DNA from 3 places in the Leclercia sp. G3L genome. Region 2 is predicted to be linked to each of the others. Evidence: predicted binding sites of a transcription regulator. Region 2 holds the regulator's gene; each other region holds the start of a gene.
What was found. The regulator LexA, encoded in region 2, represses DNA repair genes until DNA is damaged. The targets are predictions, from matches to a motif close to TNCTGTATGTACATACAGNA.

Region 1: umuD (translesion error-prone DNA polymerase V autoproteolytic subunit) is a predicted target of LexA. The motif match lies at 1,573-1,592, and genes of this name have one in related genera.
Region 3: metR (HTH-type transcriptional regulator MetR) is a predicted target of LexA. The motif match lies at 1,789-1,808, and genes of this name have one in related genera.

The regions. Positions count from the first base shown of each region.
Region 1 is NZ_CP088263.1:89,630-99,923, forward strand. It holds gene LRS40_RS00495 (Y-family DNA polymerase) at 1-1,118, opposite strand, end outside; gene umuD (translesion error-prone DNA polymerase V autoproteolytic subunit) at 1,118-1,549, opposite strand; partial or broken gene ltrA (group II intron reverse transcriptase/maturase) at 1,955-3,442, shown strand; one part of gene LRS40_RS00510 (IS1-like element IS1X3 family transposase) at 3,594-3,843, shown strand; one part of gene LRS40_RS00510 (IS1-like element IS1X3 family transposase) at 3,843-4,291, shown strand; partial or broken gene LRS40_RS00515 (replication initiation protein) at 4,301-4,609, shown strand; gene LRS40_RS00520 (IS5 family transposase) at 6,196-7,164, shown strand; gene stbA (plasmid stabilization protein StbA) at 7,304-7,690, opposite strand; partial or broken gene LRS40_RS00530 (transposase) at 8,271-8,504, shown strand; partial or broken gene LRS40_RS00535 (Tn3-like element TnAs1 family transposase) at 8,537-10,288, opposite strand; gene LRS40_RS00540 (cysteine hydrolase family protein) at 10,292-10,294, shown strand, end outside.
Region 2 is NZ_CP088265.1:878,334-888,627, forward strand. It holds gene LRS40_RS05575 (conjugal transfer protein TraF) at 1-836, opposite strand, end outside; gene LRS40_RS05580 (cupin domain-containing protein) at 1,000-1,488, opposite strand; gene zur (zinc uptake transcriptional repressor Zur) at 1,601-2,116, shown strand; gene LRS40_RS05590 (CsbD family protein) at 2,186-2,395, opposite strand; gene dinF (MATE family efflux transporter DinF) at 2,537-3,856, opposite strand; gene lexA (transcriptional repressor LexA) at 3,920-4,528, opposite strand; gene LRS40_RS05605 (diacylglycerol kinase) at 4,638-5,006, opposite strand; gene plsB (glycerol-3-phosphate 1-O-acyltransferase PlsB) at 5,162-7,582, shown strand; gene ubiA (4-hydroxybenzoate octaprenyltransferase) at 7,671-8,540, opposite strand; gene ubiC (chorismate lyase) at 8,553-9,050, opposite strand; gene malM (maltose operon protein MalM) at 9,232-10,194, opposite strand.
Region 3 is NZ_CP088265.1:1,358,372-1,368,665, reverse strand. It holds gene metE (5-methyltetrahydropteroyltriglutamate--homocysteine S-methyltransferase) at 1-1,722, opposite strand, end outside; gene metR (HTH-type transcriptional regulator MetR) at 1,840-2,793, shown strand; gene LRS40_RS07860 (carboxylate/amino acid/amine transporter) at 2,681-3,580, opposite strand; gene yigL (sugar/pyridoxal phosphate phosphatase YigL) at 3,663-4,463, opposite strand; gene pldB (lysophospholipase L2) at 4,489-5,484, opposite strand; gene rhtB (homoserine/homoserine lactone efflux protein) at 5,594-6,214, shown strand; gene rhtC (threonine export protein RhtC) at 6,211-6,831, opposite strand; gene recQ (ATP-dependent DNA helicase RecQ) at 6,893-8,722, opposite strand; gene pldA (phospholipase A) at 8,814-9,674, opposite strand; gene yigI (acyl-CoA thioesterase YigI) at 9,834-10,294, shown strand, end outside.

The DNA of each region.
Region 1 (10,294 bases), on a different replicon from region 2:
AGCTCAGCACTGTAAGGGCGTGGCGGGCGTTCGTCGAACAGCTGCAGCTGCGAAACGCCGGAGCCGGTGAAGTCATTCAGCATAACTCCGGCTTTGGCATACCGGTGCCCATCCCTCCAGATACGCTCCAGAGCCGTTGTAGCGGCTGCAATGATGTCCCTGGTGTCCTGAGTGGGTGTAAGAAGTTTTTCCGTAGCCACGTTGCCGTAGTAAGGCTCTTTAATGGCGAACGGAGACGTTTTGATGAAAACGGAAATATGCCGGCAATACTGGTGCTCTTTACGCAGTTTTTCAGAGGCCCGCTCTGCGTGCTGACAGATAGCCTGACGGAGTGACTCGTACTCCGTGATCTTCACGCCAAAACTGCGGCTGCAGACAATTTGCTGTTTCGTCGGAGGGGCTTCCTCAAGCGAAAGGCAGCTTTCCCCGTTCAGTTCCCGTACCGTTCGCTCAAGGACCACAGAAAAATTTTTGCGGATGAAGGCCGGGTTCGTCAGGGCGAGATCGAGCGCGGTCTTAATGCCCAGTACATTCAGCTTGCGTGCAATACGGTTACCCACCCCCCAGATTTCTTCAACCGGCTGCAGTGAAAGCAGTTTCCGCGTTCTCTGCGGATTTCCCCTGGTCAGAGCAAGTACGCCACGAAACTGTTTCCACTCTTTTGAGGCCCACTGGGCTGATTTTGCGAGGGTCTTCGTTGGTCCGGCGCCCACGCCAATGGTCAGGTGGGTACAGTCATACACGTGCTGACGCAGCTGCCGGCCGAAGTCCTCAAGCTCCATACAGTGCTCCACGCCGGTCAAATCGAGGAACATCTCATCAATTGAATACTGTTCCACTCTGGGGGCCAGTTCCTCCAGGCTGTTCATCACGCGCGCCAACATCGAGGCATAAAGTTCATAGTTACTTGAAAACGCATATATTTTTTCCGGGTATCTTTCGTTTTTTATCTGAAACCACGGAGTTTCCATTTTGATCCAGGGCTTCGCCTCGGCACTGCGAGCGATTACATTCCCGTCGTTGTTGCTCAGGACGACTATCGGCTTTCCTTTCAAATCCGGGCGGAAAACACGTTCACAGCTGGCATAGAAGCTGTTCACATCGGCCAGGGCAAACATCAGTACATCTCCCTCGGGCGGTGGATGATATGCGTGACGACGCCAAAGATATCCAGCTCGTCGGGATCAGGATAAATCGGCGACCAGGAGGCATTCATGGGCTGCAGCGTCAGTCGCGGCGTCAGCAGAAGCCGTTTCACCGTAAACTCCCCCTGCATGCTGGCGACAACGATATCGCCGTGCCGCGGCTTTTCAGCACTGTCCACAACCAGCAGATCGCCATTGTACAGACTGCCGTCGGCCATGCTGTCTCCGCTGGCACGCAGGTAGTACGTCGCGCTCGGATGCCGTATGCAGTAATCATGGAGATCCAGATCGGACTCGACATAGTCAGCAGCAGGGCTGGGAAAACCGCAGCTGGCCAGATCGGCAAACAATGGATGGGCCTGTGGCGGGAGTTCTTTCCCGGTGCTGAAAAGTTGTAGTTTCATCTTTCCTCCTGACACTCTAATTTTACTGGTTATACATACAGTGTTCACCGGGAGACCGGTAGAGATCAAGGGGTGAAAGTCCCCGACCATTGAAGGACCAGCAATCCACAAGGTCCCCGAGTCATGCGTTGCATACCGCGAGGTATGGGGCGAAGCGTTGACAGGGGTGTTGACAGGCCAGCCATTGAGCCACGAAATGTATATTAAATTACCGGGTGCCGACGTTGTACTGTTAACGGAAGGCAACATCATAGGGTGCGATACTGCGAGTGCCACATGGACCCGGCGGGGTCTGAGACCCTGGCATGTCAATACGATCTCTACGCGGGAACCGGGAGATCTCCCCTCTGACCATCTGCCAGTGTCGGAGACGGCCCGCACCGGGAAGACGAGGAGTCATAGCCGGTGATGTACGGAGAGGAGAAGTCGGACTCGCTCATAGTAGCGGCGAAGCAGGCGAACAACCCGAAAGGAGCGGAGTCAGTGGAGCGAAGGAGCGGGGCCAAGGGGAACGCGGAACAGCCACACATGCGCCGGACACAGAGCCGGGAAAGCATGTCACAGAGGCTGTCACGCGTGCGGGAAGCTGCGAAGCAGCGGAAGAAAGAACGGTTTACAGCATTGTTCCACCTGCTGACAGTCGAAGCACTGGAAGCCGCATTCCTCTCCCTGAGCAGGAAAGCGGCCGCCGGAGTGGATGGCATCAGGTGGATGGACTACGCCGGAAACATGAAGAACAACATAACAGATCTGCACCGGAGGCTACATTAGGGCAGCTACAGGGCGCAGCCCGGCAGGCGTCACTACATCCCAAAAGCGGATGGAAAACAACGCCCGCTCGGCATCGCCTCGCTGGAGGACAAGATCGTCCAGTATGCGCTGGTGAAAATCCTGAACGCAGTCTATGAAAACGACTTTATGGGGTTCTCATACGGGTTCAGACCCGGGCGAAGCCAGCACGATGCACTGGACGCACTGGCCACAGGGCTGGTACGCACTAACGTAAACTGGGTACTGGATGCCGACATCAGTCAGTTCTTCGACAGGGTGAGCCACGAATGGCTGATCAGGTTCACAGAGCATCGGATCGGCGACCGGAGCGTAATCAGGCTCATACGTAAGTGGCTCACAGCCGGGACGTTGGAGGAGGGTCAATGGCGAGCAACGGAGGAAGGCACCCCACAGGGTGCGGTCATCTCACCGCTGCTGGCAAACATATACCTCCACTACGTCTTCGATCTGTGGGCGCATCAGTGGCGACGTCGCTATGCCACAGGCAATGTGGTAATGGTCAGATACGCCGATGACATCGTCATCGGGTTCGACAAACGATACGATGCCCGGCGCTTCCGTATAGCCATGCAGCGCAGACTGAGGGAGTTCGGACTCACGGTTCACCCGGAGAAAACCCGTCTGATGGAGTTCGGCCGCTTCGCTGCCGAAAACCGTGCCATCAGGGGAAAAGGCAAACCAGAAACGTTCAACTTCCTCGGGTTCACGCACATCAGCGGGAAAGATCGCAACGGCAGGTTCATGCTGATACGAAAGACCCGCCGGGATCGGATGACGGCAACTCTGAAAGCCATCAAAGACGGTCTGCGAAGGCGCTGGCATTACTCAATCCCCGAACAGGGAAAATGGCTCAGGAGAGTGGTTCAGGGATACCTGAACTATCACTCGGTACCGGGCAACTTCCCCACCATGCAGAAGTTCAGGACACACGTAACAAACCTCTGGCGCCGGGCGCTCAGGCGCAGGAGCCAGAAGGATGATACGACCTGGACGAAAGCAAACAAACTGGCAGCCGCATGGCTACCAAGGGTTCGGGTTCTTCATCCATGGCCTGTGGAGCGGTTCACCGCCAGACACCCGAGGCAGGAGCCCGGTGCGTAAATCGCGCACGCCGGGATCTGTGCGGGGGGTATCCGGTAACGGGTATCCCTACCGCGACATATTTAACAGCGTGACGATAATCCAGATCGCCTGCCGGATAATGGTGCCAACTTACTGATTTAGTGTACGATGGTGTCTTTGAGGTGCTCCAGTGGCTTCCATCTCCATCAGTTGTCCCTCCTGCTCAGCTACTGAAGGCGTGGTGCGTAACGGTAAAAGTACTGCCGGACATCAGCGCTATCTCTGCTCTCACTGCCGTAAAACATGGCAGCTACAGTTCACTTACACCGCCTCTCAGCCCGGTACGCACCAGAAAATCATTGATATGGCCATGAATGGCGTTGGATGCCGGGCAACCGCCCGCATTATGGGCGTTGGCCTCAACACGATTTTACGTCACTTAAAAAACTCAGACCGCAGTCGGTAACCTCACGCATACAACCGGGCAGTGACGTCATTGTCTGCGCGGAAATGGACGAACAGTGGGGCTACGTCGGGGCTAAATCACGTCAGCGCTGGTTATTTTACGCCTATGGCAGGATGTGCAGGACGGTGGTGGCACGCGTCTTTGGTGAGCGTACTCTGGCCACGCTGGAGCGTCTTCCGGGCCTGCTGTCGGCCTTTGAGGTCGTGGTATGGATGACGGATGGCTGGCCGCTTTATGAATCCCGCCTGAAGGGAGAACTGCACGTTATCAGCAAGCGATATACGCAGCGAATTGAGCGGCATAACCAGAATCTGAGGCAGCATCTGGCAAGGCTGGGCAGGAAGTCACTGTCGTTCTCAAAATCGGTGGCGCTGCATGACAAAGTCATCGGGCATTATCTGAACATAAAACACTATCAGTAAGTTGGAGTCATTACCAACCAGTTCACCACCTACTCGCTCCGCGATTGTGGCAGTCTTCGAAATCCCCGGACGATCCGCCTTTATGAAAGTCTTGCTCAATTCAAATCTTCAGGCTTATGGGTTACTACTCATGCTTGGTTAAATGACCGTTTCGTCTTACCGGAATCCCAGCAGAAGAACTTGGCAGAGTTGAAACGATCTTTCCTTGATCCTGCACTCAAGCAGATAAATGAGAAAACACCTTTACTTGCTAAGTATAGTATTGATGATTCAGGAAAATTTCTGTTCTCAATAATTGATAAGCAAAATCCCGTCTGACATAAATCAGCACACATGAGCCTGTCATTTGACAAATTTTTGTCATGAAGATGGGCGGATTTCCACACAGCACCGGCGCCCGGTAAGGTGGGCGGATTCCCACACGGCACCGGCGCCCGGCAAGATGGGCGGATTTCCACACAGCACCGGCGCCCGGTAAGGTGGGCGGATTTCCACACAGCACCGGCGCCCGGCAAGGTGGGCGGATTCCCACACGGCACCGGCGCCCGGCAAGATGGGCGGATTTCCACACAGCACCGGCGCCCGGTAAGGTGGGCGGATTTCCACACAGCACCGGCGCCCGGCAAGGTGGGCGGATTCCCACACGGCACCGGCGCGCGGCAAGGTGGGCGGATTCCCACACGGCACCGGCGCGCGGCAAGGTGGGCGGATTTCCACACAGCACCGGCGCCCGGCAAGGTGGGCGGATTCCCACACGGCACCGGCGCGCGGCAAGGTGGGCGGATTCCCACACGGCACCGGCGCGCGGCAAGGTGGGCGGATTTCCACACAGCACCGGCGCCCGGTAAGGTGGGCGGATTCCCACACGGCACCGGCGCCCGGTAAGGTGGGCGGATTCCCACACGGCACCGGCGCCCGGTAAGGTGGGCGGATTCCCACACGGCACCGGCGCCCGGCAAGATGGGCGGATTTCCACACAGCACCGGCGCCCGGTAAGGTGGGCGGATTTCCACACAGCACCGGCGCCCGGCAAGGTGGGCGGATTCCCACACGGCACCGGCGCCCGGCAAGATGGGCGGATTTCCACACAGCACCGGCGCCCGGTAAGGTGGGCGGATTTCACACAGCACCGGCGCCCGGCAAGGTGGGCGGATTCCCACACGGCACCGGCGCGCGGCAAGGTGGGCGGATTCCCACACGGCACCGGCGCGCGGCAAGGTGGGCGGATTTCCACACAGCACCGGCGCCCGGCAAGGTGGGCGGATTCCCACACGGCACCGGCGCCCGGCAAGGTGGGCGGATTCCCACACGGCACCGGCGCGCGGCAAGGTGGGCGGATTTCCACACGGCACCGGCGCCCGGCAAGGTGGGCCGATTCCCATATCGACATGTATGTAGCTTGTGTTATCTGTGGATTGTGCAGCTCAGCGGGTCGCTGGTCGTATGGCGGAGTGTCCCCCGTAACCGGCCGCGTGCGGCCGCTAACGCGCAGTACGGCGCCGCGTCCCGCAGACGGGCCGCCGTTCCCGCGCGCAGCACTGCGCACCCCCGTGGGGGACGTACGGCAGCTGCGTGGCGGTGAGCGGGATTAGGGCTTTGCAGCTACCGTGTTAAGTTCCCTGGTGTCGCTGAAATAGTTGATGAACATCCCCCTAAGCGTCAGCAGCAAGCTGCCGCCGCTTAGGCCCCGGAAATCACGCCCTTTACGTCGTAAACGCCGTAAAGCCCGCTCACCGGGGTTAAAAGGGATTACTTTGACTTCTTCATTGCTGTTCGCGAGTTAAGGCTAATCAGGGCAGGGGGTAGGGTGGCAGAATTTATAGCCCGGCAACCGGCTACGCCGGGCTTTCGGCGCCATTTTACAACACAGACGGCTTTGTTGAATAAATCGAACTTTTGCTGAGTTGAAGGATCAGATCACGCATCTTCCCGACAACGCAGACCATTCCGTGGCAAAGCAAAAGTTCAAAATAACCAACTGGCCCACCTACAATAAAGCCCTCATCAACCGTGGCTCCATAACTTTCTGGCTGGATGATGAAGCTATTCAGGCCTGGTATGAGTCGGCAACGCCTTCATCACGGGGAAGACCTCAGCGCTATTCTGATCTCGCCATCACCACCGTTCTGGTCATTAAACGCGTGTTCAGGTTGACCCTGCGGGCTGCACAGGGTTTTATTGATTCCATTTTTACACTGATGAATGTTCCGTTGCGCTGCCCGGATTACACCAGTGTCAGCAAGCGCGCAAAGTCGGTTAATGTCAGTTTCAAAACGTTCACCCGGGGTGAAATCGCGCATCTGGTGATTGATTCCACCGGGCTGAAGGTCTTTGGTGAAGGCGAATGGAAAGTCAAAAAGCATGGCCAGGAACGCCGTCGTATATGGCGAAAGTTGCATCTGGCAGTTGACAGCAACACACATGAAATCATCTGTGCAAACCTGTCGCTGAACAATGTGACGGACTCAGAAGCCTTCCCGGGTCTTATCCGGCAGACTCACAGAAAAATCAGGGCAGCATCGGCAGACGGCGCTTACGACACCCAACTCTGTCACGATGAACTGCGGCGTAAGAAAATCAGCGCGCTTATCCCGCCCCGAAAAGGCGCGGGTTACTGGCCCGGTGAATATGCAGACCGTAACCGTGCTGTTGCGAATCAGCGGCTGACCGGGAGTAATGCGCGGTGGAAATGGACAACAGATTACAACCGTCGCTCGATAGCGGAAACGGCGATGTACCGGGTAAAACAGCTGTTCGGAGGTTCACTGACACTGCGTGACTACGATGGTCAGGTTGCAGAGGCTATGGCCCTGGTACGAGCGCTGAACAAAATGACGAAAGCAGGTATGCCTGAAAGCGTGCGTATTGCCTGAAAACACAACCCGCTACGGGGGAGACTTACCCGAAATCTGATTTATTCAACAAAGCCGCGCGGGGCTAACAGGTAAGATGAAATTAAGGTTTTACGAACACTGCCACTGTAATTAATTACCGCTACTTTCATAAATCACCTCAGAATTTTTTGTTGAACTTCTTAGGGTCGAAATTCTCACCGATTTTCTTGAAGAATTCTTTATCAATAATGCCGGGACTCTCTGCTTTTTTACTTTCCTGCACTTCAGGCTCAGACGGTTGTGTATTGTGCAATACACTTTCCGCTGCACCCTTCGCGCTACTCTTATCATGCGTATTGTGCAATACATTTTTTCGGTTTTGCCGCGTTCTATACAGTGCCATCTCAAGCCCTTTGGCTGTTACCGAAAAGCTGTATTCGCTGTCGAGGATTTCAGCAATTTCATGCCGCGTTAGCCCTCTGTCCAGCCAGTTCTCGATTTCATTTAGGCGCAATCTGACAGCAGCCGATAAGTTGCGGGGTTTCAGATCTGCTGGTTTATTCATAACCCCCTCCGTTGTATGAAAATGACTCTACAACACTCGTAAGAAGGGGTCAATCGAGTTTTGTAGTTTATCTGTAGTTTTATTGTAGTCTATTTGTAGTCTGTCACGTTTTTTGTAGTTTATTTGTAGTTTTATTGTAGTCTATTTGTAGTCTTACAACACTAAGGCAAAACGTTTTTTGTAGTTTATCTGTAGTTTATCTGTAGTTTTTGGTTGCTCAGATGGTCATGCAAGCATGACCATCAAAGAATAGGACGCTTTTTAGCCAAATGCCCCTTAACCTACGGAGATCGCCCTACCAAAAAAAGATGATTTTTTATCCCTTAACCTGCTATACACCTAACGCAGCGTGATAAATCACGCTATCGCACTGATTTAAAAGAAAAAAAACAAAATTTAGCCATGCTGCGGTATTACCCAGGTATTACAAATCAAATCTAAATTACTGATTTAAATAACTTTTTATTTATTACTTTGGTAATACTATGATTTCACCGTATTAGACACCCTTTTTTCGTTTAAAAAATGCACAAATTGAGGACTGAATGGGCTTTGTTGAATAAATCGAACTTTTGCTGAGTTGAAGGATCAGATCACGCATCTTCCCGACAACGCAGACCGTTCCGTGGCAAAGCAAAAGTTCAAAATAACCAACTGGCCCACCTACAATAAAGCCCTCATCAACCGTGGCTCCATAACTTTCTGGCTGGATGATGAAGCTATTCAGGCCTGGTATGAGTCAGCAACACCTTCTTCACGAGGCAGACCTCAGCGCTATTCTGACCTTGCCATCACGACTGTGCTGGTCATTAAGGGGAGCCCGCAGAATTCGGAAAAAATCGTACGCTAAGGTTTTCCGGGCATCCGTAAGGGCCGAAACTTCCCGTCTTCCAGTCTGCGGCTCTGCCGCCAGACGTAATCGCCGGTTAGGTTGATGTGCTCCCAGCCCAGCGGCGACAGGAATTGCAGCAGCTCGCCGTCCACCGGCTTGCCGGCCTCGACCAACCCCTGGGTGGCGCGTTCCAGGTACACCGTGTTCCACAGCACGATAGCCGCCGTCACCAGGTTGAGGCCGCTGGCCCGGTAGCGCTGCTGCTCGAAGCTCCGATCCCTGATTTCCCCAAGGCGGTTGAAGAACACCGCCCTGGCCAGCGAGTTGCGCGCCTCACCTTTGTTCAGGCCGGCATGCACGCGGCGGCGCAGTTCAACACTTTGCAGCCAGTCCAGGATGAACAGCGTGCGCTCGATCCGGCCCAGCTCGCGCAGGGCCACGGCCAGTCCGTTCTGGCGCGGGTAGCTGCCGAGCTTGCGCAGCATCAGCGAGGCGGTGACGGTGCCCTGCTTGATCGAGCTGGCCAGGCGCAGGATGTCGTCCCAGTGGGCACGCACGTGCTTGATGTTCAGGGTGCCGCCGATCAGCGGGCGCAACGTCGGGTAGGCTTGCACGCCCTGCGGCACGTACAGCTTGGTTTCGCCGAGGTCGCGGATGCGCGGCGCGAAGCGGAAGCCTAGCAGGTGCATCAGGGCAAAGACGTGATCGGTGAAGCCGGCCGTGTCGGTGTAGTGCTCCTCGATCCGCAGGTCGGACTCGTGGTACAGCAGGCCGTCGAGCACATAGGTGGAATCGCGGACGCCGACATTCACCACGCGGGTGCTGAACGGCGCGTACTGGTCGGAGATATGGGTATAGAACAGCCGTCCCGGCTCGCTACCGTACTTCGGGTTGACGTGCCCGGTGCTCTCGCCCCGGCCACCCGCGCGGAAGCGCTGGCCATCGGAGGATGAGGTCGTGCCGTCGCCCCAGTGGGCGGCAAAGGCGTGGCGATACTGGTGGTTGACCAGCTCGGCCAAGGCCGCCGAATAGGTTTCGTCGCGGATGTGCCAGGCTTGCAGCCAGGACAGCTTGGCGTAGGTCAGGCCGGGGCTCGACTCGGCCATCTTGGTCAGCCCGAGGTTGATCGCATCACCGAGGATTGCGGACAGCAGCAACGTCCTGTCTTTGGCCTCGGCCCCGTCCTTCAAGTGGGTGAAGTGGCGGCTGAAGCCCGTCCAGTCGTCCACGTCCATCAGCAGTTCGGTGATCTTGATGCGCGGCAGTAACTGGCTGGTTTGGTCGATCAGCGCCTGCGCCCGATCCGGCACCGCCGCATCCAGCGGGGTGATTTTCAGCCCTGACTCGGTGAGGATGGCATCGGGCAGCTCGTTGTCCTTGGCCAGGCGGGTGACGGTGGCCAACTGCTCGTCCAGCAGCTGCAAACGCTCTTCCAGGTACTGGTCGCTGTTCGGGTTGATCGCCAGGGGCAGGGCCTGCTCGCGCTTGAGTGCGGCGAACTTCTCGGCCGGCAGCAGGTAGTCGTCGAAGTCGCGGAACTGCCGCGAGCCCTTGACCCAGATGTCGCCGGAGCGCAGGGCGTTCTTCAGCTCGGACAGGGCGCAGATTTCGTAGAATTTCCGGTCGAGGCCTTCCGGGGTGATCACCAGCGGCTTCCAGCGCGGCTTGATGAAGGCCGTGGGTGCATCGGCCGGCACCTTGCGCAGGTTGTCGGCGTTCATCTCACGCAGGGTCTGCACGGCTGCCAGCACGCCTTGCGCGGCCGGCCCGTG
Region 2 (10,294 bases):
CTGGTATCGTCATTGCGGTTACGACTGCTGTTAAAATCGCTGCTGTCGTAGGTATAGATGGAGGTGGTGTAGTTGTAGAGCCAGGTTTGCTGCAGTTTTGGCGTCACGCCGACCGAGACCGGCAGGCCGTTGAAATCAAACTGGCGGGCAACCGCCACGCCGTAGTCGGAAACGATCGCCGCCCTGCCCATGGCGACGGAATTCAGGTTGCGGGTAATCACGTCGCTGCCGTTCCGGGCCGCCCCCTGCGCCATCTGGTTAGTCATGCCCGCGTTGCCCTGCAATCTGCGCAAGAACGCAATGTCCTGCTGATCGATCTCCGAGCTGATGCGCGCGTGAGCATTGGCCTTAGCGACAAACGCCAGCGACAGCCCCGAACCCGGGATGCTGACGGCTATCCCTGCCCCCGCGTTGCCGTGGGCGGTTTTTCCTTCGAGGAACTCCAGCTGATCGGCCAGATTGCCCGCGGCTCCCTGAAGCTCACTGAGCGTTCCCTGCGGATCGGCCAGGATCCGCGCCACGGTCAGATCGTCGATCATCTCCCGATCGGCCCTGATCTCATCGCTGATCTCATCGATCTTGTCCTGTAGATTGTCTTTATCGCTAATCTGCGCCCCCACCGAGGGGAATATAATGGCGACGTCGTCTTCTGCTTTGGATTTTGCCAGCAGGGCCGGGTTGATCAGCACCCCGCTGCTATAATGCGCCGACGCAACGCCCGTTCCACCCATTGCATCGCCGCGTGCTTCCGTCCAGGTATTTGCTGCTCCAGCCTGATTAGCCAAAAGAATACCGGTGGCAATTCCCGCCACAGAAAATTTGAATTTTATTTTCACAGGACACCTGACTTATTTTGGGTGAATAAACCCCGGCGGCTAAATACCGCGCAGGGGCATACGTCCTTTGTGAAAAAAGTATGAGGAGCCGAATTTATCTAAACTTTAGTATTAGATTAAGTTATTGATTTCCTTATTTCTTTAATATGTATAGAACAAGAAATTACTTTTGCCCTGGTTTTCCGTCATGAGGACCAAAAAATTGCGGGGGATGATCGATCCAGCGATCTTCACGCGTGGCGGCATATACCGCATTCAGCGGATAATAAATTCGGTTATGTTTTTTATTCGCCTCTCCCACCACTAATAACCGCACTTCTTCACTGGTATTATTAATAAAGGTGTGGCAGACGCCCGTCCCGGCAGGAAAACCGACGCTGTCTCCTGGCTCCAGTTTCCATAAATAACCGTTTATCCAGGCTTCGGGATAACCCTCGAGCACAAAGATGAACTCCTCTTCATCGCTTTCGGCATGCGGGTACGAAGTACGGCGCCCTGGCGGGAGGCGCTCATGATGGATACCGAGGCGGCCCAGCCCCAGCGCACGGGCCAGCGGCGCGCCAATGGAGAAACGCTCTGTGCTGTCGGGATAGGTCGAGTTGTCGGCGCCTTCTACTTCGCGCCAGTGTCGAATGCAGTCCGGTCTTTTCATCTTTTCACCCCCAGTGGTTTTTCGTCAGGGTAGCACACCCGGTGGATCTCGGCGTTTAGGTCAGAACATGGTAAACTGGCGGTTTGTTATTCCACGTCATTCGAGGTGCAAAATGGAAACGACCACAATGCAGGCACTGTTAGCGCAAGCCGAAAAGCTGTGCGCGCAACGCAATGTGCGCCTGACTCCGCAGCGCCTTGAAGTGTTGCGTCTGCTGAGCCTGCAAAACGGGGCCATCAGCGCCTACGATCTGCTCGACCTGCTGCGCGAGAGCGAGCCTCAGGCCAAGCCGCCTACCGTCTATCGGGCGCTCGATTTTTTACTCGAGCAGGGCTTTGTGCATAAAGTGGAGTCAACCAACAGCTACGTGCTGTGCCATCTGTTCGATCAGCCGACCCACACCTCAGCGATGTTTATCTGCGACCGCTGTGGCAGCGTGAAGGAAGAAGGCGCTGAAGGGGTGGAAGATATCATGCACACTCTGGCCGCGAAGATGGGCTTTGCCCTGCGCCACAACGTGATTGAAGCACACGGCCTGTGCCGCAACTGCGTTGAAGTGGAAGCCTGTCGCCATCAGGAGGATTGTCAGCACGATCACTCCATCCAGCTGAAGAAAAAGCCGCGCTGAGGGCAAAAAAAGGGGCGACCTGAAAGGTCGCCCTGGGCGTACATCCGTGTACCTGCGGGTATAGGTTAATTACCAGCGATAGTTGTTACGGGTTTCCCAGTCACCAACCTCTTTCTCCGCCTGGTCTTTCTCATAACCATAGCGTTCCTGAATTTTACCCACCAGCTGGTCACGTTTACCTTCAATGACGGTCATATCGTCATCAGTCAGGTCGCCCCACTGTTCTTTCACTTTACCTTTAAATTGCTTCCAGTTACCGCCGACTTGGTCTTTATTCATCATCGATTCCTCTTCGTTCGGTCGTTAAGGTTAAGTTCGTCCTGAAATACGTTTCGTGCTGGACGTGATAATAATTATAGATAAGCCTGCGGCGTTGGGTTTGTTATTCGGAATCTTTTACCATTCAGTCGGGTGAAGCCGCTATGAAAACCAGCTGCCGTTGCGCCAGTGCCGGTGCCAGATCCAGGCCAGAGAGAGCCCCCGCAGGGCAAGAAACACGCACAGAGCCAGCCACAGGCCATGATTACCCAGCCACGGCAGGGTGAACAGCGTCAGGCCAAAGCCGGCGGCCGCTACGGCCATGCTGTTGCGCATCTCTGCCCCGCGGGTTGCGCCGATAAACATCCCATCCAGCAAATAGCACCAGACGCCCACCACCGGTAAAACCACCTGCCAGATAAGATAGTGGCTCGCCAGCGCGCGTAGTTCGGGCAGCGAAGTCAGCAGGGCAATGATCCGATCGCCTGCCAGGGCGTAAACGAGCGCGAAGGCGAGCGCCACCAGGCCGGACTGACGGCAGGCCGCCCGCCACACTTCCCGCAGCTGGCCGCTTTCCCGTGCGCCATAGGCCTGCCCGGAGTGGGCCTCAACCGCGTAGGCGAAGCCATCCAGCGCGTAGGCGGTAAAGGTCAGCAGGGTCATCAGCACGGCGTTGACGGCGATAATCTCCGGCCCCAGCCGCGCGCCCATTACCGTCAGCGCCCCGAAACAGAGTTGCAGCAGCAGCGAGCGCAGCATGATGTCGCGATTGAGGGCCAGCAGTTTGCGGATGTTGCCCCGCCAGCTCGCTTTCAGCAGCGCCAGCGAAATACCGCGCAGGGCCAGCACCCGCCAGACCATCCATAAGCCGATCAGCAGGGTGGCGTACTCTGCGATAGCGGTCGCCAGCGCAGCCCCCTGCACGTTCATCTGCAGGCCCATCACCAGCCAAAGATCCAGCACGATGTTGAGCAGGTTCCCCACTACCAGCAGGATCACCGGCGCCCGGGCATACTGCACCCCCAGCAGCCAGCCGAGCAGCACCAGGTTAGCCAGCGATGCCGGGGCGCTGAGCCAGCGGATCTCCAGGAAGCGCCTCGCCTGATGAAGAACGGCCTCGCTGCCGCCAACGATATGCAGCGCCAGATCGATGAGCGGTGTGCGCAACAGCACAATCAACAGACCGGCACCGAGGGCCAGGATCAGCGGCTGCACCAGCGCGCGGGCCAGACGCAACGGATCCTTCGCGCCATAGGCCTGGGCAGTAAGCCCGGTGGTACTCATGCGCAAAAAGAGCAGCAGCATAAACAGGAAGCTGGTTGCCGTCGCGCCGATGGCGACACCGCCCAGATAGACGGGCGAATCGAGATGACCAATGACAGCCGTATCCACCAGCCCGAGAAGAGGGACGCTGATATTGGAGACGATCATGGGAAGTGCAAGACGCCACAACGCCTTGTCTGAAGCAGTCAGGAGAGACATGAAAATGTTCGCCGGAGGCAGGAAAAGCAGACTGCGACAGGGTCGCAGTCTGTCAGAAAGGCGTTATAACCACTCACCGTTGCGGATGACGCCAACCGCAAGACCTTCGATGGAGAAGTTATTTTCACGCAGGTCGACAACAATCGGGGAAAACTCGCTGTTTTCCGGCAGCAGCTGCACGGTGTTGCCCTGCTTTTTCAGTCGCTTAACGGTGACTTCATCATCGATACGCGCCACAACCACCTGACCGTTACGCACGTCCTGCGTTTTGTGTACTGCCAGCAGATCGCCATCCAGAATACCGATGTCTTTCATCGACATGCCGCTTACGCGGAGCAGAAAGTCTGCGCTCGGTTTAAACATGCCCGGATCGACCTGATAGTGGCCTTCAATGTGCTGCTGCGCCAGCAGCGGTTCCCCGGCGGCGACGCGGCCGACGAGCGGAAGGCCCTCTTCGGCTTCAACCAGCAGGCGAATACCGCGAGACGCTCCGGAGACAATCTCAAGCACACCCTTACGCGCCAGTGCCTTAAGGTGCTCTTCGGCGGCATTTGGAGAACGGAAGCCCAGACGCTGCGCGATTTCTGCACGCGTCGGCGGCATACCCGTCTGGCCGATATGATCCCGAATGAGATCAAACACCTCTTGCTGCCTGGTCGTTAACGCTTTCATTCCGCCCCCTGGGTGTATATACAGTTATGCTGTGAGTATATACAGCTAAAGGTGATTTTGGAACCACAAACCGCATAAAAAACCAGAGACTTGTTCGGTTTCTGAAGGCTTATCGTAAATGTCCCCAAAGCAGCGTGACCCAGGTAAACAACGCAACGATAATCGCCATCAACACCGCGGCAGAACCCATATCTTTTGCCCGGCCCGAGAGCTCGTGAAAGTCAGTGCCGATACGGTCGACCACCGCCTCGATCGCACTGTTCAAAATTTCGACTATCATCACCAACATCACCGAGCCAATCAGTAATACGCGAGTGATGGGATCAACATCCAGCCAGCAGGCAATAATAATCGCCGCGACGACAGCAACCCCCTCCTGGCGAAATGCGGCTTCATTGATCCAGGCAGCACGGATGCCTTTCCATGAATAGCCGGCAGCTTTAATGATTCGGGTTAACCCAGTGGTATTATTGGCCATTAAAAGAAACCTTTCTTCGAAAATAGCGTCAGAAACGGTGGTTTAAGCGCCTGGCGCAGCCACCGGAAGTATGACGGGTAACAACAGAAATTTTGCGCGCTTTCTGTTATCCTTGCGCCGCAATTGCATTTTTAACCAGAGGCTTTACATCGTTTATGTCTGGCTGGCCACGAATTTACTACAAATTACTTAATTTACCATTAAGCGTCCTGGTAAAAAGCAAGTCTATTCCGGCGGTTCCCACGCTGGAGTTGGGACTCGATACCTCGCGTCCTATTATGTACGTTTTGCCTTATAACTCGAAGGCCGACTTGCTGACGCTGCGCGCCCAATGCCTGGCGCACGATCTTCCCGATCCGCTGGAGCCGCTGGAGATCGACGGCACTCAGCTGCCGCGCTACATCTTTATCCACGGTGGCCCTCGCGTGTTCACCTGGTACACGCCGAAAGAAGAGTCGATCAAGCTGTTCCATGACTACCTCGACCTGCACCGCAGCAACCCGCTGCTGGACGTGCAGATGGTGCCCGTATCGGTCATGTTTGGCCGTCGTCCGGGGCGTGATAAAGGCGAAGAGAATCCGCCGTTGCGCATGCTTAACGGGGTGCAGAAATTTTTCGCCGTCAACTGGCTCGGCCGCGACAGCTTTGTCCGTTTCTCGCCGTCAGTCTCACTGCGCCGCATGGCCGATGAGCACGGTACGGATAAGACCATCGCCCAGAAGCTGGCCCGCGTGGCGCGCATGCACTTTGCCCGTCAGCGTCTGGCCGCGGTAGGCCCGCGCCTGCCCGCACGTCAGGATCTGTTTAACAAGCTGCTGGCCTCGAAAGCGATCGCCCGCGCCGTCGAAGACGAAGCGCGCAGCAAAAAAATCTCCCACGAGAAGGCGCAGCAAAACGCCATCGCCCTGATGGAAGAGATTGCGGCCAACTTCTCCTACGAGATGATCCGCCTTAGCGACCGTATCCTGAGCTTTACATGGAACCGTCTCTATCAGGGGATCAACGTGCACAACGCCGAGCGTGTGCGCCAGCTGGCCCACGACGGCCATGAGATTGTTTATGTGCCCTGCCACCGCAGCCACATGGACTACCTGCTGCTCTCGTATGTGCTCTATCACCAGGGGCTGGTGCCGCCGCACATCGCTGCGGGTATCAACCTCAACTTCTGGCCGGCTGGCCCGATCTTCCGCCGTCTGGGTGCGTTCTTCATTCGCCGTACCTTTAAAGGCAATAAGCTCTACTCTACCGTGTTCCGTGAGTATCTGGGCGAGCTGTTCAGCCGCGGCTACTCTGTGGAATATTTCGTGGAAGGCGGCCGTTCCCGTACCGGGCGTCTGCTCGATCCGAAGACCGGCACCCTGTCGATGACCATTCAGGCGATGCTGCGTGGCGGTACGCGTCCAATCACTCTGGTGCCGATTTACATCGGTTACGAGCACGTGATGGAAGTGGGTACTTACGCCAAAGAGCTGCGCGGCGCCACCAAAGAGAAAGAGAGCCTGCTGCAGATGCTGCGCGGCCTGAGCAAGCTGCGCAACCTTGGTCAGGGGTATGTTAACTTCGGCGAACCTATGCCGTTGATGACTTATCTCAATCACCGTGTGCCGGAGTGGCGCGAGTCCATCGATCCGATCGAAGCGGTGCGTCCGGCCTGGCTGACGCCAACGGTGAACGCCATAGCCGCCGATCTGATGGTACGTATTAACAACGCCGGGGCGGCCAACGCCATGAACCTGTGTTGTACCGCTCTGCTGGCCTCTCGCCAGCGCTCGCTCACCCGTGAACAGCTGACCGAGCAGCTCGACTGCTACCTGAACCTGATGCGCAACGTGCCGTACGCGGCAGATGCCACGGTACCGACCGCCAGCGCCAGCGAGCTGATCGAGCACGCGCTGCAGATGAACAAGTTTGAGGTCGAGAAGGACACCATCGGCGATATCATCATTCTGCCGCGCGAGCAGGCGGTACTGATGACCTACTACCGCAACAACATTGCGCATATGCTGATGCTGCCGTCGCTGATGGCGGCCATCATCACCCAGCATCGCCAGATCACCCGTCAGGCGCTGCTGGAGCATGTCACCGCCCTCTACCCGATGCTGAAAGCCGAGCTGTTCCTGCGCTGGGACAACGACGAGCTGGCAGAGGTGCTGGATAAGCAGATTGAAGAGCTGACCCACCAGGGACTGATTTCGCAGAAAGATGACCTTCTGCTGATCAACCCGTCCCGGGCACGCACGCTGCAGCTGCTGGCGGCGGGCGCACGCGAAACCGTGCAGCGCTATGCCATTACCTTCTGGCTGCTGAGCGCCAACCCGTCGATCAACCGCGGGACGCTGGAGAAAGAGAGCCGCACGCTGGCACAGCGTCTGTCGATGCTGCACGGCATCAACGCGCCGGAGTTCTTCGATAAAGCGGTCTTCAGTTCGCTGGTGTTGACGCTGCGTGACGAGGGCTACATCAGTGACAGTGGTGATGCCGAGCCGGAAGAGACGATGAAGGTGTACCAGATGCTGGCGGACCTGATTACCTCGGACGTGCGCTTAACGATTGAGAGCGCGACGCAGGGGGAATAAAAAACGCCCGGTGGCGCTAACGCTTACCGGGCCTACAGGGTTTGCCAGATCGTAAGCCGGGTAAGGCGAAGCCGCCACCCGGCTTTTTTTATGCCCAGTAACTCGCCGCCAGGCCTAAAAACAACACCAGCCCCACATAGTTATTGTTCAGAAACGCTTTAAAACAGGCGTCGCGCTCGCGGTTGGCGATAAGCTTTTGCTGGTAGATAAACAGCACCCCTGCCGCCGCGACCGCCGCGTAAAAGACCCCGTTCAGCTGGTTCAGATAACCAATCGCCACCATCAGCCCCAGCACCGCGACCTGCAGAATCCCGATGATCAGCTTGTCCTGACGCCCAAACAGAATGGCGGTGGATTTGATGCCGATCTTCAGGTCATCGTCCCGGTCGACCATCGCGTACTGGGTATCGTAGGCCACCGCCCAGAGGATGTTGGCCAGGAACATCAGCCAGCAGCTCAGGGGCACGCTTTCGCTGACGGCGGCAAACGCCATCGGGATCGACCAGCCAAAGGCGGCACCCAGCACCACCTGCGGCAAATGGGTGTAGCGCTTCATAAACGGATAGACCCAGGCCAGGGCCAGCGCTGCTACGGAGAGCAGAATGGTCATGGTATTCAGGGTCAGCACCAGCAGGAACGAGAGCAGGACCAGCACTACAAACAGCGTGCGCGCCTCTTTCTCGGTGACATCGCCGCTCGGTAGCGGACGATTAGCGGTGCGTTTCACATGGCCGTCAAACTTACGGTCGGCATAGTCGTTGACGACACAGCCTGCCGCGCGCATTAACCAGACGCCCGCCACAAACACCGCCAGGATCCACAGCGGCGGCAGCCCGGGGGTCGCCACCCACAGCGCCCACAGGGTCGGCCACAGCAGCAGCAGCGCACCAATCGGCTTGTCGGTTCGCATCAGGCGGTGGTACGCCAGCAGCTTGTTCTGCGTCAGACTCCACTCCATTTTCTCTTCCTCTTAGTACAACGGCGACGCCGGTAAAAACAGCTCGGTCAGCATCAGGGGTTTACCACTTAAGCGCAGGCGGGAACGGCGTCCCAACAGCCCGGCATCGCGACCAATCTCAATAAAATCTCGGGTAAGCTCGGAGGAGGTAAACAGATAGCGGCCCAGCGGGGTTTTGCCCATCTGCTGCAGCGCCAGCTCCGGCCCGGTGAGGGTGGATTCAGGCACCACGGTGCGTCCGGCCAGCCACGGCTCGCCGTCGGCACAGAGCAGGATCTCCCGCAGCCAGTAGCGTGCCTCTTTCGGCAGTAATGGCAGTTCGTCCGCTACCGCATCAGGCGTGACAAATCCCTCCTGAATGAGGGTGACGGTAACCTTTTTGCCCTGCTGCTCAAAACGTTTGGTCATGGAATCTTCCAGCAGCAGCCAGTCGAGCTGCTCCGGTTCCAGCGCAGGTATTTCGTCAAAATAACGCAGCGCGCGCAGGAGCAAAAGCGCGGGGTGTGACATGCCAGACTCTCCGATACATAACGTGAAGCTATTGTATCGCAGAAACGCGGAATGGGGGCGGGCAAACGTGAACTAGCGAACATTATCGCAACAGAGGTGCAACAGCGGCAGAGATCGCAAAAAAAGTGCGCCCGCAAGGGCGCACCAAACTACTGACAAAATCAGCACTGTGGGGAGACGGTCACCCCTTGCCTTTTACACTGCTGATAAAGGTGGAACGGGCAGTGGTCGAGCCTAAACGCTCGGCTTCATCAAGGAGTTTCAGCGCCTTGTCGACATCGCCTTTATCTACTGCCTGTTTAATGGCCTGATTGAAGTAGGTTTCGGTGTCGTTAAGCACCGGCTCGCTCTTCTTCGCGGCGACCGGGGCAGCGACAGGAGCAGCAGCGGTGGCAGGTGCTGCGGCTGGCGCGGCATAGACCGGGGCAGGTGCTGCGGTGTTACCCACGGTGACCGGGCCCGGGCCGGAGGAGCCAAACAGTGGGCCGACCAGCACGCTGGAGGCGCTGTTGGTGGAGACTTTCAGCTTCAGCTCACCATCAGTGACGTGACGGGCAAGCGGGTCCGGAATATCCGGTACGGCATTGCCGGTGCCTTTGGCATAGGCTTTTGCCGGGTTGATAAGTTTGGTGGTTTTTTGCAGATCGCTATCGGTGGTAAACACCAGCACATAGAGTTTTTGCTGGCCCAGCGCAGGCGTCAGGCGCATGACCCCTTCCAGGCGGTCGGCGCTCATGACGCCCGGCTCCTGATAGGTGAAGTATTCGCTTGGGAAGTAGGCCGATGGCGTCAGGTTCTGATCCAGTATCAGCACGTTCGGTGCGAATACGCTGGTTTGTTTGTTCACTTCACTGGTCAGCGTAAGCGTGATTTCACCGATATTAGCCGGCACGCTGTAGGCTGCCACCGGGCCGGTGATGCCCGCCACATTCAAGGACTGGCCGCCGGTTGAAAGCTGGGTGGTCTGGGCTTTGGACTGATCGACAGGTGTCCAGACTAACTGTTGCAACGCGGCAGCCGGGACAGCAGGCGCGGCGCTGGTGTTTTGCGGTACAAAATTAACGTTGGCGAGCGTGATGGCTGGAGCACCTGCCAACAACCCTGCGGAGAGGCACAGCGCGACGAGACTTTTCTTCATTTTCATTGTTTTTACCTCAGATAGCATAAGCACTGCGGTGGCCAGGCAATAGCGCGCAGAACTCTATGAAAAGAGGGGCTTGCGCCCCTCTTTCAGGTCAATACAT
Region 3 (10,294 bases), 480 kb from region 2:
GGCGATGGTCTCACGGGTCACGTCTTCGCGCGGGAAGGACCAGCAAAGGATGGTCACCGGACCGGTCAGCATGCCTTTTACCGGCTTGTCGGTCAGAGACTGAGCATATTTCGCCCACTCCACGGTGATCGCTTCCGGACGGCTGACGTCGCCAATCACTACCGGCGGCTTCACGCAGCGGGAGCCGTAGCTCTGCACCCAGCCGTTCTGGGTAAAGACAAACCCATCGAGGTGTTCACCGAAGTACTCCACCATGTCGTTACGCTCGGCTTCACCGTGCACCAGCACGTCGAGTCCTAAACGCTCCTGCTCCACAATGGCCTGTTTGATGTGTTCGGCGATGCCGGTGCGGTAGTTGCCCGCATCCAGGTTGCCCTTTTTGAAGTCCAGACGCAGGCCGCGGATCTCGGTGGTCTGCGGGAAGGAACCGATGGTGGTGGTCGGCCAGGCCGGCAGGTTGAAACGGGCACGCTGGGCTTCGGCACGCACCTCATAGGCGCTCTGACGCTGGCTGTCCTGGGCAGTGATGGCCGCCAGACGTTTTTCCACGGCGGCATTGTGCACGCGCGTCGAGTGACGACGGGCCTGAATCGGCGCGCTCCATTCGGTAATGGCGGCGGTGTCACCCGTATTCAGCGCATCACGCAGCAACGCCAGCTCTTCGCATTTTTGCAGGGCGAAGGCGAACCAGCTCTTCACTTCCGCATCCAGGCGGGTCTCGACGCTCAGGTCGATTGGGCTGTGCAGCAGTGAACAAGAGGAGGCGACCCATAGCTCGCGCTTGCCTATAATACCTTTGATTTGGTTATATTTTTCTGTCAGGTCGGCGCGCCAGACGTTACGCCCGTTCACCAGTCCGGCAGAGAGCAGCCAGTTCGCAGGCAGACGGGTGTGCAGCTCGGCTACCTCATCTTTACCGTGAACCAGGTCTACGTGCAGACCCTGCACCGGCAGCGCGGTGATGGTGTCGAGGTTCGGCGTCACCCCTTCGAAATAGGTGGTCAGCAGCAGTTTTACCCGGCCCGCGAGCGCGTCGTACGCCGGTTTGAAAGCATTCAGCCATGCCTGCGGCAGCTCCAGCACCAGCGCCGGTTCGTCGATCTGCACCCACTCAACGCCGCGTTTTGCCAGCTCGCCCAGCACCTGCTGATACACCGGCAGGATGTCGTTCAGCAGGCTCAGGCGGTCAAACTGCTCGCCCTTCACTTTACCCAGCCACAGATACGTAACCGGGCCCAGCAGGACAGGTTTGACCTTGTGGCCCAGCGCCAGCGCTTCGTCCACCTCATCCAGCAGCTGGGTCCAGGTCAGTTTAAACTGCTGACCTTTAACGAACTCCGGCACCATGTAGTGATAGTTAGTGTTAAACCATTTGGTCATTTCCGCTGCCGCCGCGGGCTCGCCGGTCGGTGCGCGGCCACGGCCAATACGGAACAGGGTGTCGATATCCACCGATCCATCGCTGTTCTGATGACGAGCCGGCACGTTGCCAAGCAGCAGGCTGGTGGTCAGAACATGGTCGTACCAGGCAAAATCGCCCACCGGGAGCAGATCCACGCCAGCCTGCTTTTGCTGGTCCCAGTGACGGGCGCGCAGCTCGCGCCCTACCGCCAGCAGTTCTTCACGCGTGGCGTTGCCCGCCCAGTAGCTCTCTTGTGCCTTTTTTAGTTCGCGACGAAGGCCGACGCGTGGAAAACCGAGGGTGTGGTTACGAATTGTCATGGTATGCCCCTTATGGAATTTTCAGGATTTAGACGTCCAGATGTTTACACTTCCATATTGTAAAGGTACTGTATATTCCTCAAGCGCAAATTGCTCATGGCGAAGTGAAGGACTTTCATGATCGAGATAAAACACCTGAAAACGCTCCAGGCGTTGCGGAACTGCGGTTCTCTCGCGGCGGCGGCGGCCACGCTGCACCAGACGCAGTCCGCCCTTTCCCACCAGTTCAGCGATCTGGAACAACGCCTTGGCTTTCGTCTGTTCGTGCGTAAAAGTCAGCCGCTGCGCTTTACGCCGCAGGGCGAGATCCTGCTACAGCTGGCCAATCAGGTGCTGCCGCAGATCGCAAGCGCGCTGCAGGCCTGTCATGAGCCGGAGCAGACCAGGCTGCGCATCGCCATCGAGTGTCACAGCTGTATTCAGTGGCTGACCCCCGCGCTTGAGAACTTCCGCCAGAGGTGGCCGCAGGTGGAGATGGACTTTAAATCCGGCGTGACATTTGATCCGCAGCCCTCCCTGGTGCAGGGCGAGCTGGATCTGGTGATGACCTCGGACATTCTGCCGCGCAGCGGCCTGCACTATTCGCCCATGTTTGATTTTGAAGTGCGTCTGGTGCTGGCCCCGGACCATCCTCTGGCCGCCAGAGCGCGCATCACGCCGGAAGATCTGGCGACGGAAACGCTGCTGATCTACCCGGTTCAGCGCAGTCGTCTGGATATCTGGCGTCACTTCCTGCAGCCGGCGGGCATCAGCCCGCAGCTGAAAAGCGTGGATAACACCCTGCTGTTGATTCAGATGGTGGCGGCCAGAATGGGCATCGCGGCGCTGCCGCACTGGGTGGTGGAGAGTTTTGAACGCCAGGGTCTGGTGGTGACCAAAACCCTGGGCGAGGGATTGTGGAGCCGGTTGTACGCCGCCGTGCGCGATGGCGAGCAGCGTCAACCGGTTACCGAGGCCTTTATTCGCTCAGCGCGGAACCATGCTTGCGACCATCTACCGTTTGTCCGGAGCGCGGAGCGACCCAACGGCGATGTACCCACAGTGAAGCCAGGATCACCGTCCCCCCAATAATGAAGCTCGGCCAGTGCGGTTGTTCCTGCCAGATGGCGAGGTTCACCAGCAGGCCCGCAGGGACGTGGACGTTGTTCATGATCCCCAGCGTCCCGGCGTCCACCTGCGTGGCGCCGTAGTTCCACATGAAGTAACCCAGCCCGGATGCCACCACCCCCAGCCAGATCAGCACGCTCCACTGCAGCGCGGTGGTCGGCAGCTTCTGCGGATTACCCAGCATGAACCACGCCGCCACCGCTACTATCGCTGCCCCCATATAGAACCAGGCAAAAGCGTTGTGCTGCGGCATTGGCCGGGTCTCCATCAGGCGTTTATAGCCCACCATGCCAATCGCAAAGCTGATGTTGGCGAGCTGGACGAACATCAGTCCGGTCCAGAAATGATCGCTCACTTTGTCATAGCGAATGATCGCCGCACCCACTACCGCCAGCGCGGCGCTCAGCAGGTAGCCCCAGCGCAGCCGGCGCTTGCTCAGCAGATCGTAAATCAGGGTGATATAGAGCGGCGTCAGCACGGTAAACAGCAGGAATTCCGATACCGACAGATAAACGTAAGCCCGGAAGCTGAACAGATACATGATGCCAAGCTGCATCGCGCCCACCAACATATAGAGCAGGATAGTTTTCAGCGTTTGCCCGCGCGTACGCAGGAACGGCAGGAACACCAGCGCCGCCAGCCCGACGCGCATCAGCACCGAGAAGTAGCTGTCGACATGTCCGGCAAGATATTCACCGATCAGGCTAAAGGAGAAGGCCCACAGGATAGTGGTGATGATGAGTAGCGCCACAATGCTTGTCTCTCTGGAAGATGGACAGGCATTGTAGCGAACTCTTTGGTTGACAACTGAACGTTAAACAACCAAATGAAGATTATTCAAGGAACAGCTTACGCAGGTATTTTGGCACCGCGTTGTCACCGTTGGTGCCGATCACTTCCAGCTCCGGGTGCAGGTCTTTCAGGCGCTGGTGGGCGTTTTCCATGATGCAGCCTTTCCCCGCCATGGAGAGCATTTCAGCGTCGTTCATACCGTCGCCAAAGGCAATGCAGTCCTGCAGATCAAAGCCCAGACGTTTGGCAACCGCTTCCAGAGCATGACCCTTGGAGACGCCGCCCGCCATTACTTCCAGACAGGTAAGCGTGGAGAAGCTGACGTTAACCCGATCGCCCCAGCGGGCGTTGATCGCCTGCTCCAGCGGCAGCAGCGCTTCGTGGCTGTCAGTGGTGAAGAACACCTTGCTGATGCCTTCCGGCTCAAGCAGACCCGGTTCATACAGCGAATAGTTGAAGACCGCCTCTTTGAAGAAACGCATCTCGTCCGGGCGGTGACGGTTCATAAACCACTCATCATCGCGATAGACGTTGGTGATGATATCGGGGTTGTTATGCATGATCCCGAACAGATCGGTGGCGATGTCGCGATCGAGGTTATGGGTGAAGATCAGATTCCCGTCCAGATCGTGCACGCGGGCACCGTTGGAGGTGATCATGTAGGACTTGATCTCCAGATTATCGCGGATCTGCCCCACATCAACGTGGTGGCGGCCGGTGGCGAAGACGAAATTCACGCCACGGGCAGTCAGGAGTTTTAAGGTCTCTTTCGCGTAAGGCGATAAAGTGTGGTCGGGAGAGAGCAGCGTGCCATCTAAATCAGACGCGACAACCTGGTACATAGAAAAATTTAACCTCTGGTGAATATCAGTTATGCCTGCCGAAAAAGTCGACGATGGCGTTGAGTGCGACTGAGCGCATGGCGTCCTTTTCAAAAAGGATCTCATGGTACGCGCCGTTTATGACCAGCGGTTTACCCCCTTCGCAAGGGTGACCGGCTGCGGCTCGCAGTTCACAGAAGCGGTCGTGCATGCGGTTATCCACTACCCGCTCCTCTTCTGCCTGAAGGATAATTGTGGGGGTATCGTCCTGGCCGGCGCCCGCCATCGCCTCCTCACCTGCCAGAATGCCTTCGCGCACCCAGTGGTAAGTGGGACCACCGACGCGTAAACGCGGTTCATCCGCATAAAAGCGCAGGTTGCGGCGATAACGCTGCCGACTGTGGGTTAACACGTTAATGGCAAACGGCAGTGCGCGCCAGCGCCCGGTGCCGATGGCGTAGCCTTCACGAATGCGCTGATGGCCCTCAGCCCAGTCGAGGATATGGCGTACCATCCAGTCCGGAAAACGCATGACGATGCCAAACATCGGGGCGCTCAGGGCAATGGCATCACACTGATGCTGCGGGTGGCGCTGTAAAAACAGCGTGGCGATCGCGCCGCCCATCGAGTGCGCCAGAATAAACCGTTTTCGCCAACGGCCGGGCTGCACTTCCTGCTGCCAGAAGGCGGCAAAATCATCGACGTAATCGCTGAAATGACTTACATGGCCGCGGTGCGTGTCGGACAGCATTCGTCCGGAGCGCCCCTGACCACGGTGGTCGATAATCAGCACGTCATAACCCAGCCGGAAGAGATCGTATGCCAGCTCGGCATACTTGACGTAACTTTCGATCCGTCCGGGACAAATTATTATCACCGAATCATGGGCTTCGGCCTGAAAACGAACAAAGCGCACAGGAACATCATCGACGCCTGTAAACCCGCCCTCTTCGCGCTGGCGCCAGAAATCGGTCAACGGCCCCATAGAGAAAGCGGCGAAAGCCTTTTCTCGCGTTTCCCAGTCCTTATTCTGCTGAAACATCGGGTTTACACCCCTGTAAGCCAAGGAATATCGTTTTTTCGTGACAGGTCGTAAAATGACGCAACATTAGCGTATTGTGGCATAAAAATAGACGATTCGGGAGCTTCAAATGACCTTCGAGTGGTGGTTCGCCTACCTGCTGACATCCATCATCCTCAGCCTTTCACCGGGTTCCGGGGCCATCAATACCATGACCACCGCCATGAACCATGGCTATCGCGGGGCGGCGGCGTCGATTGCCGGATTGCAGACCGGGCTGGGGATTCACATCGTGCTGGTCGGCATAGGGCTCGGCACTCTGTTCTCCCGCTCGGTACTGGCCTTCGAAGTGCTGAAGTGGGCCGGTGCGGCCTACCTTATCTGGCTGGGGATCCAGCAGTGGCGCGCCGCGGGTGCCCTGGATCTGAATACGCTCGCCCAGACCCAGAGCCGGGGCCGCCTGTTTAAACGCGCGGTGTTTGTGAACCTGACCAACCCGAAAAGCATCGTCTTTCTGGCCGCCCTGTTTCCGCAGTTTATCGTGCCGCATCAGCCCCAGATCATGCAGTACGTGGTGCTGGGCGTGACCACCATTGTGGTCGATATTATTGTGATGATTGGCTATGCGACGCTGGCAACGCGGATTGCGACATGGATTAAAGGGCCTCGTCAGATGAAGGCCCTGAATAAAGTGTTTGGTTCGCTGTTTATGCTGGTGGGCGCGCTGCTGGCGTCAGCAAGGCACGCTTAGCGCGACAGGATCAGATGAATGCCGAAGCCGGCGAATAACGCGCCGGCAACGCCGTCAATCCACTTCGCCAGGCGTTGATATCCGCGGCGCATCGAGGGCAAAGCAAACAGGCTCGCAACGATTGTGAACCAGGCGAAGGTCTCCAGCACGATCAGCAGGAAAATGCCCCAGCGCGCACCGGCCCCGACGTCTTCACCCACGAACAGTGAAAATACCGAGCCAAAATAGATGATTGCTTTTGGATTGGCGAGGTTGGTCAGCAGCCCTTTCACAAAGCTGCGCCCACTGGCCGCCAGCTCCATTTTTGGCTCCGGTGCCTCGCTGTCCTCTTTCTTAAACGCCCCACGCAGCATCTGATAGCCCATCCAGCACAAATACAGACCGCCGCCGACCATAATGATGTTGTGCAGCCACGCCATTTTTTCGAGGATCAGGTTCAGGCCCAGCAGCGCCACGGCAGCCCAGACCATGACGCCAAGGGTAATACCCAGCACGCCCATCATCGCCTCTTTGCGGGAGCGGCTAACCGCCGTCTGTGAGACGAAGAAAAAGTCAGGGCCAGGGCTCATCAGCGCCACAATATGCACCAGCGCCACGGTCAGAAACAGGGTTAACATAATTAACTCGCGGGGAAATAGTTCAGGGAGTCATCATCCTGGCACTTTTTTGCCGGACTGACTACTCCTCATCATCGCCATCCGTATGGGAACGAATCAGCGCCATAAACTCTTTACCAAAACGTTCCAGCTTACGCGTGCCGACGCCGTTGACGCTGAGCATTTCGCTGGCGCTGAGCGGCATCTGTTCGGCCATCTCAATCAGCGTCGCGTCGTTAAACACCACGTACGGCGGGATATTCTCTTCATCCGCGATGGCTTTGCGCAGCTTACGCAGCTTGGCGAACAGCTTGCGATCGTAGTTACCGCCGTAAGATTTCTGCATCACCCGCGGTTTCAGCGCCACCACGCGCGGCACGGCCAGCTGCAGCTCCACGACGCCACGCAGCACCGGGCGGGCAGCTTCGGTGAGCTGCAGCGCGGAGTGCTGGGCAATGTTCTGGGTCGCAAAACCGAGGTGGATCAGCTGACGGATGACGCTCACCCAGTGCTCATGGCTCTGATCGCGACCAATACCGTAGACCGGCAGCTTGTCATGACCCATCTCGCGGATACGCTGGTTGTTGGCACCGCGCAGCACCTCCACCACGTAGCCCATACCGAAGCGTTGATTGACGCGGCCAATGGTGGAGAGCGCCTTACGCGCGTCCATCAGGCCATCGTACTGCTTCGGCGGATCGAGGCAGATATCACAGTTCCCGCACGACTCCTGGCGCCCCTCGCCAAAATAGTTCAGCAGCACCAGGCGGCGGCAGGTTTGCGCTTCGGCAAAGGCCCCCATCGCGTTGAGCTTGTGGCGCTCGATATCCTGCAACGGCCCCTGCGGTTTCTCTTCCAGGCAGCGGCGCAGCCAGGCCATATCGGCCGGATCGTAGAACAGCATCGCTTCCGCAGGCAGGCCGTCACGCCCGGCGCGGCCCGTCTCCTGATAGTAGGATTCGATATTGCGCGGAATGTCGAAATGCACCACAAAGCGCACGTTCGGCTTGTTGATGCCCATCCCAAAGGCGACGGTTGCCACCACGATTTGCAGGTCGTCGCGCTGGAACTTCTCCTGCACCTCGGCGCGAATGTGGTTTTCCAGCCCGGCATGATAGGCGGCGGCGCTGAAGCCCCGGCTTTGCAGTCGCGCGGCGGTGTCTTCCACCTTCGCCCGGCTGTTGCAGTAGATGATGCCCGACTTGCCGCGCTGCTCCTGGACATAGCGCAACAGCTGATCCAGCGGCTTGAATTTTTCCATCAGCATGTAGCGGATATTTGGGCGGTCGAAGCTGCTGACTTGGATTAGCGGATCGTTAAGGCCCAGCAGACGAACAATATCCTGGCGGGTGGTGTCGTCGGCGGTGGCGGTGAGCGCCATAAACGGCAGCTCGGGGAAACGCTGGCGCAGATGACCGAGGGCCGCGTACTCCGGACGGAAATCATGACCCCACTGGGAAATACAGTGCGCTTCGTCCACCGCCAGCAGCACCGGATTCCAGTGCGCCAGATGCTCAAGGAAGTTATCCAGCATCAGGCGTTCCGGGGCGATATACAGCAGACGCACCTGCCCGGTGCGGCACCCGGCCATGACTTCCTGCTGCTGCTCGCGGGTTTGGGTGGAGTTGATACAGGCCGCCGCAACGCCGTTCGCCAGCAGCTGGTCGACCTGATCTTTCATCAGCGAGATCAGCGGTGATACCACCACCGTCAGGCCGTTCATCACCAGGGCGGGAACCTGATAACACAGGGATTTCCCGCCGCCGGTCGGCATCACCACCAGACAGTCACGGCCCCCAAGGGCAGTATTAATGATGGTTTCCTGGCCCGGGCGGAACTGCTGGTAGCCAAAGGTTTCGTGCAAAACCTGTTTAGCCAGCAACTCCTGATTTACGACTTCCGCCTGCACCACATCAACCCCATTTGCCTGAAATAAAAACAGGCGCTATTTTCAGCGCCTGCGAGAGAAACTTCAACGTTTAAGACAAAAACATTCGAGGAGGCTAGAAAAGATCGTTCAGCATCACGCCCACGCCGACGCGGGTCTGGTTGAAGTTGTAGTCGATCAGCGATTCGCCGTAACCGCTGTAGACCTGGGTATAGAAACGAACATGTTTGGTCAACGGGTAGCTGACGCCCATCTCCGCGCCGCCGTAGCCGGTATTCCAGTTGTACTGACCCTTCACGCTCAGCACCGCTTCGCCCAGCTGATAGCCCACCCGCAGCTGGTAGTAGCCCATGTATTTGGTGATATCCGGGTTATCGTCGGTGTTGCCCACCACGTACCAGGGCTTCACCTCCACCAGCCAGTTGCCGTTCTGCGCCATCAGGCGGGTATAGAGGCGGTTCCAGCTGCGCGACGTTGGGTCGGAGCGGCCATTAGACATGTGGTTGTAGCCAAACTCAACGTCCCGCAGGGTCCAGCCCGCCAGCGAGTAATCGGTGGCAAAGCCAAGGAAAAGCTGCGGCTCATAGTTGGTCTCACGAAACGGCGAAGATTCATCGCTGTTCGACAGCTGCCACCAGGATTTTTGCGTGTAGGAGCCACCGAGAATCGAATTCGGCCCCAAAATGCCGCGCCATAGCGGGAAGGCAAGGCTCAGCTGAAACTTCACCTCATCTTTTTGCGAATCGTCGGCCCAGTCATAGGTGCGGATCGCCTCTTTATTGAGGTCGCTGGTGGCGGTATAGATGAGGTAGTTGCTGTCATAGGGATAGAGCGTAAAAGGATTATCGTGCTCTTCCAAAAGGTTAGCGATGATGCTGCCCCGTACAGCAGGCACCTCCTGAGTTACCGCTTCCTGCGCGAATGCCACAGAGGGCAGCGTAACCGCCGCCAGGAACCCGGCCTGATATATCCGCATCGGTGATGCTCTCCTGCGAAATTGTTTTAATGAATAGTTATGGTTTATTCATTTTACAGAATTAATGATTAACTGCTTATATCCGGGGTCTGAAAGTAGAAATTCACACTAATGAGGCATAAAATCAACAGCCTTTTAACAATAAGGATGTGACGCGCTATGTCTGCCACGCTAACTGCCGACCAGGCCCTGAAGCTTGTCGGGGAGATCTTCGTCTACCATATGCCGTTCAACCGTGCGCTGGGGCTCGAGCTGGAGCGTTACGAAAAAGATTTTGCCCAACTGAGCTTTAACAACCAGCCGATGATGGTCGGTAACTGGGCGCAAAGCATTCTCCATGGCGGGGTGATCGCCTCTGCCCTTGATGTTGCCGCTGGTCTGGTCTGCGTCGGCAGCACCCTGACCCGCCACGACACCATCAACGAAGACGAGCTGCGCCAGCGCCTGTCGCGGATGGGCACCATCGACCTGCGCGTCGATTATCTGCGCCCTGGCCGCGGGAATCGCTTTACTGCCAGCAGCAGCCTGCTGCGGGCGGGCAATAAAGTCGCGGTCGCGCGCGTCGAGCTACACAACGAAGATCAGGTTTATATCGCCAGCGCAACCGCCACTTATATGGT